One region of the Glutamicibacter sp. NPDC127525 genome, then DNA from elsewhere that is predicted to be linked to it. Evidence: riboswitches for the same ligand, from Rfam matches in the RefSeq annotation. Region 1 holds a riboswitch; the other holds the start of a gene.
The links. Region 1 has a riboswitch for S-adenosylmethionine ahead of ACFVHU_RS13820 (acyl-CoA dehydrogenase family protein). Riboswitches for the same ligand answer to the same signal wherever they lie in the genome.
Positions count from the first base shown of each region.

Region 1 (3,507 bases):
AGGTCCTCGGTACCCGGTTCCCCAACCTGACGCTATCGATTATCGGCTACATCGTTTCCATTCCGGTCTTCTGCGACTCGGGATACGTGGTGCTCAACTCGCTGCGCAAAGCCATCACCCTGCGTACCGGGGTCTCTGGGCTGGCAACTTCCATCGCCCTGATGACCGGCCTGTACGCGACCCACACCATGGTGCCTCCAACTCCGGGCCCGCTGGCCGCAGCCGAAAGCATCGGCATTGCCGATAACCTGGGCTTGATCATCGCTGTCGGATTGCCCGTTGCGGCCATCTCGGCACTTGCCGGCTTGGCCTACGCCAGCCGCTTCAACAAGTCCCAATGGACCCCGTTGCCAAGCGACGACCACAATGACATCTCCGAACTCGACTATGAGCAGCTGCGTGCAAGCTTCGGAAAATTGCCCAGCCCGGCGCTGGCCTTCATGCCGATCCTGGTTCCGCTGGTGCTGATCTGTGCCGCATCCATTGCGAAGCTGCCCTCGCACCCGATGGGCGAAGGCGCTGCCCTGGAAATCCTTTCCTTCCTGGGGACGCCGGTTATTGCGCTGATCTTCGGCTTGATCTCCGCGACTTTTCTTTTGAGCGGTGGCAGCAAGCTGGCGGTCTTCAATGAGCAGATGAACGAAGCTGTACGCACCGCTGCTCCGATCTTGCTGATCACCGGTGCCGGCGCCGGCTTCGGCGCGGTCCTGGCCGCGTCGGATCTGACCACGATTCTTTCGGATTCACTCAGCGGACTGGGCTTGGGCCTGGCTGTGCCATTCCTGATCGCCGCTGCACTGAAGTCCGCCCAGGGCTCGTCCACCGTCTCAATGGTGACCACTTCCGCGCTGGTCGCTCCGATGCTCGGCTCCCTGGGCTTGGGTTCGGAGCTGGGCATGGTGCTATCCGTATTGGCAGTAGGCGCCGGTGCGATGGTTGTCTCGCACGCCAACGACTCCTACTTCTGGGTCGTCTCGCAGCTCAGCCGGATTCCGGTGATCACCGCCTACAAGACCCTGAGCGTGGCTACCGCCATCCAGGGCACCGCGGGGTTCCTGACTGTACTGGTCCTGGGAGCCGTACTGCTTTAGCAGCACGCCTTCCAAGAAAGCAACGGATCGCGCCATCAGCAGATGGCGCGATCCGTTGCTTTAAGCAGTACTGGATTAGCCTAGGCCTGCCGCCGGGAAGCTCCGCGCGGCCTTATTCGCTGTGGCAGTCGAGATCACCAGCAACGCGATGGCGGCCAGGTAGCCGGTTCCGGTCGCGGCGAAGGCGAAACCGAATTGGCCCAGCAGGCAGAGAACTGCTGCGCTGGCCAATGCCGCCCAACCGGCCCAGGAAGCCGCGGCAAGCAGGGGCGCAGCCTGCTGATGCCCGGCGAACCAGGCGTCATCGCTGGCCAAGGTGTGGCGCGTCTTGATGCCGATCGCCGCATTGCGAGCGAGCTTCCGGTCCCGTGCCATCGGGGCGAGGAACGCTGCGACCAGCGTTATGCTCAGCAACCCGAACATGAAGGCAATCACGCCTGCTGGATCCACTTGCCGCCTCTTCTGCCGATTGATCTTGAATGGCCATTCTATGCGGTCGCATGGAAGTGCCCTGATCCACGCTGTGTTCCCAATCGATGCCTGCGGGAACGCTCTTGAGATCCAGTTCCGGCATGCCAATTGCGTCATGCGAAGGTCATATGACGTCTTATCCGCCCGTTTTCCGGCAGGGCGAAGGCGCGAAGATGACGTATTTTGTCCTGCTGTTCCTCCGCATGACAGCGCCCTTCCCGAGGACCTGCCAGCAATGCTTGACTCGGAGCACAACCCATCCAGAGCGGCTGAGAGACCTGGCTCCGAGACGCCGCAGCAAGCCTGCACTCCGCAGGTAGTGCTAACGCCAGGTTCGATGGATCCGCAGATTTTCTGCATCCTTCGGAATCCATAGCCCAAGAGGAGAACGAAGATGACTGTACTGGATACCCAATTGCCGCGCGTGCCCTACACCGGCACTGCTGATGAAGCTGAACTGGCTCATTGGCGCGACGTCGCCCAGCAAGTAGCTGACAAGCTGGCGGCTGACGCGCTCGAACGCGACCGAAAGAACGCCCAGCCTTTCGCCGAAGTGCAGCTGCTGCGCGAAGCCGGGTTGCTCAATCTCTTGGTGCCTGCAGAATTCGGCGGAGCCGGAGCCCATTGGGAAACGGCTTTCGAAGCGGTCCGCATACTGGCCGCAGCTGATGGCTCCATCTCGCAGTTGCTGGCTTACCACTACATCAACCAGTCCGGCATTGCGTTCTACGCCCCAGCAGAAGCGCAAGGGGCATGGTGGCAGCGCACCGTGGAAGGTGGCTGGCTCTGGGGCGATTCGGTGAATCCAGTTGATCCGGATTTGACGCTGAGCGCCGAAGGGGACGGCTACCGACTGAATGGAGCCAAGCGATTCTCCACGGGTTCCGGTGTTGGCGAGGTCATCGTCATCAACGCGCTGGTCCAGGGCGGAGAATACGACGGGCAGATTCTCGCGTTGGTTCTGCCACGCGATATCGATGGCTTGGAAATCGTTGACGACTGGGACTACCTGGGACAGCGGCTGAGCGCGTCGAATTCCTTGAAGTTCCACAACGTGCGGCTCGAAGCAGGGGACTTGCTGGGATTCGTCACCGATGAACCGGTCTCCACCCTGCTTACCCCCGGTATCCAGTTGGCCTTCGCCAACTTCTACCTGGGCATCGCCCAGGGAGCACTGGAGCGCGGCAAGCAGATCTTGCTGGGCCGCAAGAACGCCTGGCTGTTCTCGCAGGCAGAGACCTACTCGCAGGACCCGATCTTCCAGCGCACCGTCGGAGAGCTCAAAGCCCGCACCGCAGCAGTGGCGGCGCTGACCGAGAAGCTGGGCCGGAAATTCGATGCCCTGCTCTCGAAGGCCGGGGAAGTCACCCAGCCCGAACGAGCGGCGTTGGCCGTGGAAATTGCTGAAGCCAAGGTGGTCTCCACTGAGGTGGGAGTGGAGGTGGCGAACCGGATCTTCGAGGTGACCGGTTCATCTTCGACTGCGAACTCGGTGGGTCTGGACCTGTACTGGCGCAATGTGCGCACCCATTCGCTGCACGACCCAGTGGACTACAAGAAGATCGAGGTCGGCGCCTACTTCCTGCGCGGAGAGTCCCAGCCGCTCTCGCTGTACACCTAAGAAAACTTCTCCCGGATTGGACTGAACGATGACTGTACTTGCAACTGGCAATCGACTCGCAGGCCTCAAAAACCGCTTCGCACCGCTCTTCGCGCGCATTGCGCAGGGTGCAGCTGAACGCGACCGCACCGGCGAATTGCCCTACCAGCAGGTCGCGGACCTGGCCGCTGCTGGCTTTGGCGCGGTTCGGGTCCCGGAATCGCACGGGGGTGCCGGCGCTACGCTGCCCGAACTCTTCGAGCTCTTCGTGGATCTCGCGGCGGCGGATTCCAATATTGCCCAAGCGCTGCGCGCGCACTTCGCCTTCGTCGAGGACCGTCTGGT
Region 1 covers NZ_JBHXVN010000005.1:308,187-311,693, forward strand. The annotation lists gene ACFVHU_RS13810 (GntP family permease) at 1-1,091, shown strand, start outside; gene ACFVHU_RS13815 (SdpI family protein) at 1,167-1,541, opposite strand; SAM riboswitch class I at 1,816-1,906, shown strand; gene ACFVHU_RS13820 (acyl-CoA dehydrogenase family protein) at 1,957-3,183, shown strand; gene ACFVHU_RS13825 (acyl-CoA dehydrogenase family protein) at 3,212-3,507, shown strand, end outside.

Region 2 (3,507 bases), on a different contig from region 1:
AGGAAGATCGTGACCGGGTCATTCGGCAAGGCCTGCACAGCGATGAAAACCGCCGTGTAGGCCAGCCAAATGACCAATATTGCCTGTCCCAATCGTTTTGCGATGTAAATGCCCATGAGCTCGGTTCCTAGCCGTCGTTCTTCCAAGCACCTTGGAAGATTGGTGCGGTACCGGAAGTGAATTCAACGTTGGCGGAGTTATTGGCCCCATAGACCTGAACTTCGTCCCAAAGAATCAAGGTCAAGGCTTGGTCAAGCACCAGGGTACGCTGTTCTTCTTCCACCAACTTCAGGTGCTCTTCTTCGGTGGTTGCTGACTGCTCTTCGGCGAAAAGCTTGTTCAGTTCAGGATCGGCGCGAAGTGTCTGATTGTTGTTCGCAGTTGCGTAGACCGGGCCCAGTCCGCCGTATGCGAACTGGCGGGTGCCGAAGAACTCCACTTTGTCGTCGACAAGCGCGTTGGTCAGGAAAGTATTGTCCGCCGCGCGGTTGACCAGCTGGACGCCAATCTCTCGCCATTGCTGTTCAATCAGTTCGAACGCTGGCTTGATGACCACGGAGTTATTGGAGGTGGAGACCGTTACTTCCAGTTTCTTTCCGTCCTTCTCGCGAATGCCATCCGCGCCCGGCTTCCAACCGGCTTCATCCAATAATTGCTTGGCCTTTTCTGGGTTGTACGCCAGTTCGGAAGATAGGTCTACGAAACCTGGAGCCTTATGGTTCAGGATCGATCCGGAGATGACGTAGCTATCCGAGAGAACGGTTTCCTTAATGGCCTGGCGGTCGATTGCAATCTGCAGCGCTTGGCGGACTTTGACGTCTTCAAGCTTTCCCGAGCCAACACGTACTGCTGCGTGGTTGGTGGTCAGGTCTACGCCTTCAGCAGCTAACACCTTGCCACCGTTGGTACCCAGCACTTGTTCATCCACCGGTTGCAAGCCTCGGACGAGATCTACCTGCGCGGACTGAACTGCCCCGGCACGGCTAGCTACCTCAGGAAGGTATTTGATAACCAAGGTATCCAGGTATGCATCGCCCTGGTTAGAGGCAGATTCTGGTGCCCAAGCGTAGTCATCGCGGCTGGTGAAAACCACTTCTTCATCAGGCTTTTCCGATTCAAAGACAAACGGTCCGGAACCAACAATCTTGGAGATCGAGGACTGCGCGGCGTTATCCAGTTCAAGGGTTTTCGGGGACACCAATCCAGCAGTTACTGAAGAAGTCGCCCGAAGGAAATTGGCATCCGGACGCTTGAGCGTGACCTTGACCTTGTTGTCCCCAACGACCTCTGCCGACTTGTAGGCGGCAAAGTCAACGTTCGGTGCAATCTGAGCTTCCTTGATGCCCTGACCCAGCGCGTCCAGGTTCAGTTTCACGGCTTTGGCATCCAGTTTGGATCCGTCTGAGAAGGTGACTCCGTCGCGAATGGTGAACGTGAACTCGGTCTTGGCATCGTTGGCTTCGAATCCGCTGGCGATCCAGCCAACCAGCTTGCCAGCTTCCACGTCGTAGTAGGTCAGGCGATCAAGGACGGAATTCAGTACGTTGGCCTTCTCATAGAAACGCGCTGCCTGAGTCTGCCAATTGTTGATGGGGGTAACTTCAGCAAAAGTGAAGGTACCGCCTTCTACTGGTTCCCCTGGATCGGCTGCTGCTTCAGCGGCGCCAGTAGTATTGGCGTTGTTTCCGCATGCAGTGAGTGACAAGCCCAGAACGGCAAGGATTGCAGTGGCCTTCAGGCCAAAATGTGCTGTACGCATGGTTACAGATGTCCTCTCGGTTGGTGCCCCGAGGATTACGCATAGATTCCCTGTACGTTCTGCCTTGATTCCGGGACTACCCACGGCGAGTTTCTTCCGGCAGACCGTTGAGAAATTTAGCAATCTCCATCGGTCCTGGCCTTAGCACCGCTCCCGTTTACGGGTGGTTGCTGCGACTTCAACGAGCCAGGTCTCTCGGTCGCTCTGGATGGGGTGTCCGGCTGTACCGGCCGAACAGTTCAAGTCTGCAACCCCTGAATTCAGCAGACAAGCGTTACGTAAGCAGGGGTCATGAAGTCGCAGAACGCGTCCTGAAACAGCCGATACACGTCATGCTGCGCGTCATAAAATGCAATGCGCCGGACATAAAACGCTTTGTGACGCCAACTGTGGACAGATCCATGCGAATCCTTGCTTAATCGGCATTCCCATTCGATGGTTCCGGGAATTACCTCACGTCCTCGCCGGTTGTAGCAGATGCAGACCAACGAGAGGACCCCATGAAGATCGCAATTACCGGTGCCACCGGACAGCTTGGAAATCTAGTCATCGACGCGCTGCTTGCGCGCGGGGCGAATGCCGCTGATCTGGTCGCCATTGGCCGCTCCGAGCAGAAGCTGGAACCACTGGCAGGCAAAGGCCTGGAAACCCGCGTTGCCGATTACAACGCCCAGCCAACTCTCGTGTCCGCACTCGAAGGCATAGACAAGCTGCTGCTGATTTCGGCCAGCGAGGTGGGCCAGCGCGTTGCCCAGCATGAGAACGTCATCAACGCGGCCAAGCACGTGGATGTCTCGCTGATCGCCTACACCTCAATTGCCAACGCCCTGTCCGGCGGCATGAAGCTCGCCGACGAGCACATCGCCACCGAACGGCTGCTGGCCGGATCCGGCATCGACTACGTGCTGTTGCGCAATGGATGGTACATCGAGAACTACACCGACCAGCTGATGGGCTACCTCAACAGCGGCACGGTGCTCGGTGCCGCCGGCGATGGCAAGATCAGCGCTGCCGCCCGTGCAGACTATGCGGATGCCGCTGCGGCCGTGCTGCTTTCCGAGGAGGACCAGAACGGCAGGATCTACGAGCTGGGCAGCGATAAGCCATTCACCCTCGCCCAGCTTGCTGGCGCGGTTGGCGCTGCCGCCGGCCAGGACATCGCCTACCAGGAAATGGATCCAGGGCAACTGGAAAAGATCTACGCTGATGCCGGCGTCCCCGGACCGTTCGCGCACATCCTCGTCGATACCGACATGCGCATTCGAGAAGGAGCGCTGGAAGTGGACTCCGGGGAGCTGGCTCAGCTGATCGGCCGCGCCCCGGCTTCCTTGGGCAAAGTCATCAAGGACAACCTGGACAAGTAGCCCAGGTGCACTAGGGTTCCAGCGGGCAGGCATTGGCGGCGATCGAGGCCGCGGTGCCTGCCCGCCGCTTTAACGCGTCACAACCCGGAATATTCGCGCGGCAATGCCGAAATTGCCGCGCAAACCCATGGTGCTGCGTGTCACAACCGCGCGGCGAGTTCCCGCTCCCGTAAATTTGCGCATACTTCATCCCCACCTGCAGAGGAGATCAAAGCATGCCACGAGTACGTTTAAGATCAGTTGCCTGCGCGGCAGCCATCGCCTTGGGCCTGGGAGCTTTCTCAGCGCTTCCGGCGAGCGCCGAACCACGGCACACCCAGAAGGACCCGACCGCCATCGGCACTGGAGGCGCAGTCTCGTCGGTCGATCCGGAAGCCACCGCTG
Region 2 covers NZ_JBHXVN010000004.1:314,961-318,467, forward strand. The annotation lists gene ACFVHU_RS11820 (ABC transporter permease) at 1-116, opposite strand, end outside; gene ACFVHU_RS11825 (ABC transporter substrate-binding protein) at 128-1,759, opposite strand; SAM riboswitch class I at 1,883-1,974, opposite strand; gene ACFVHU_RS11830 (NAD(P)H-binding protein) at 2,260-3,123, shown strand; gene ggt (gamma-glutamyltransferase) at 3,339-3,507, shown strand, end outside.
Region 2: linked by a shared signal. The riboswitch ahead of ACFVHU_RS11825 (ABC transporter substrate-binding protein) and the one ahead of ACFVHU_RS13820 (acyl-CoA dehydrogenase family protein) in region 1 are both predicted to bind S-adenosylmethionine.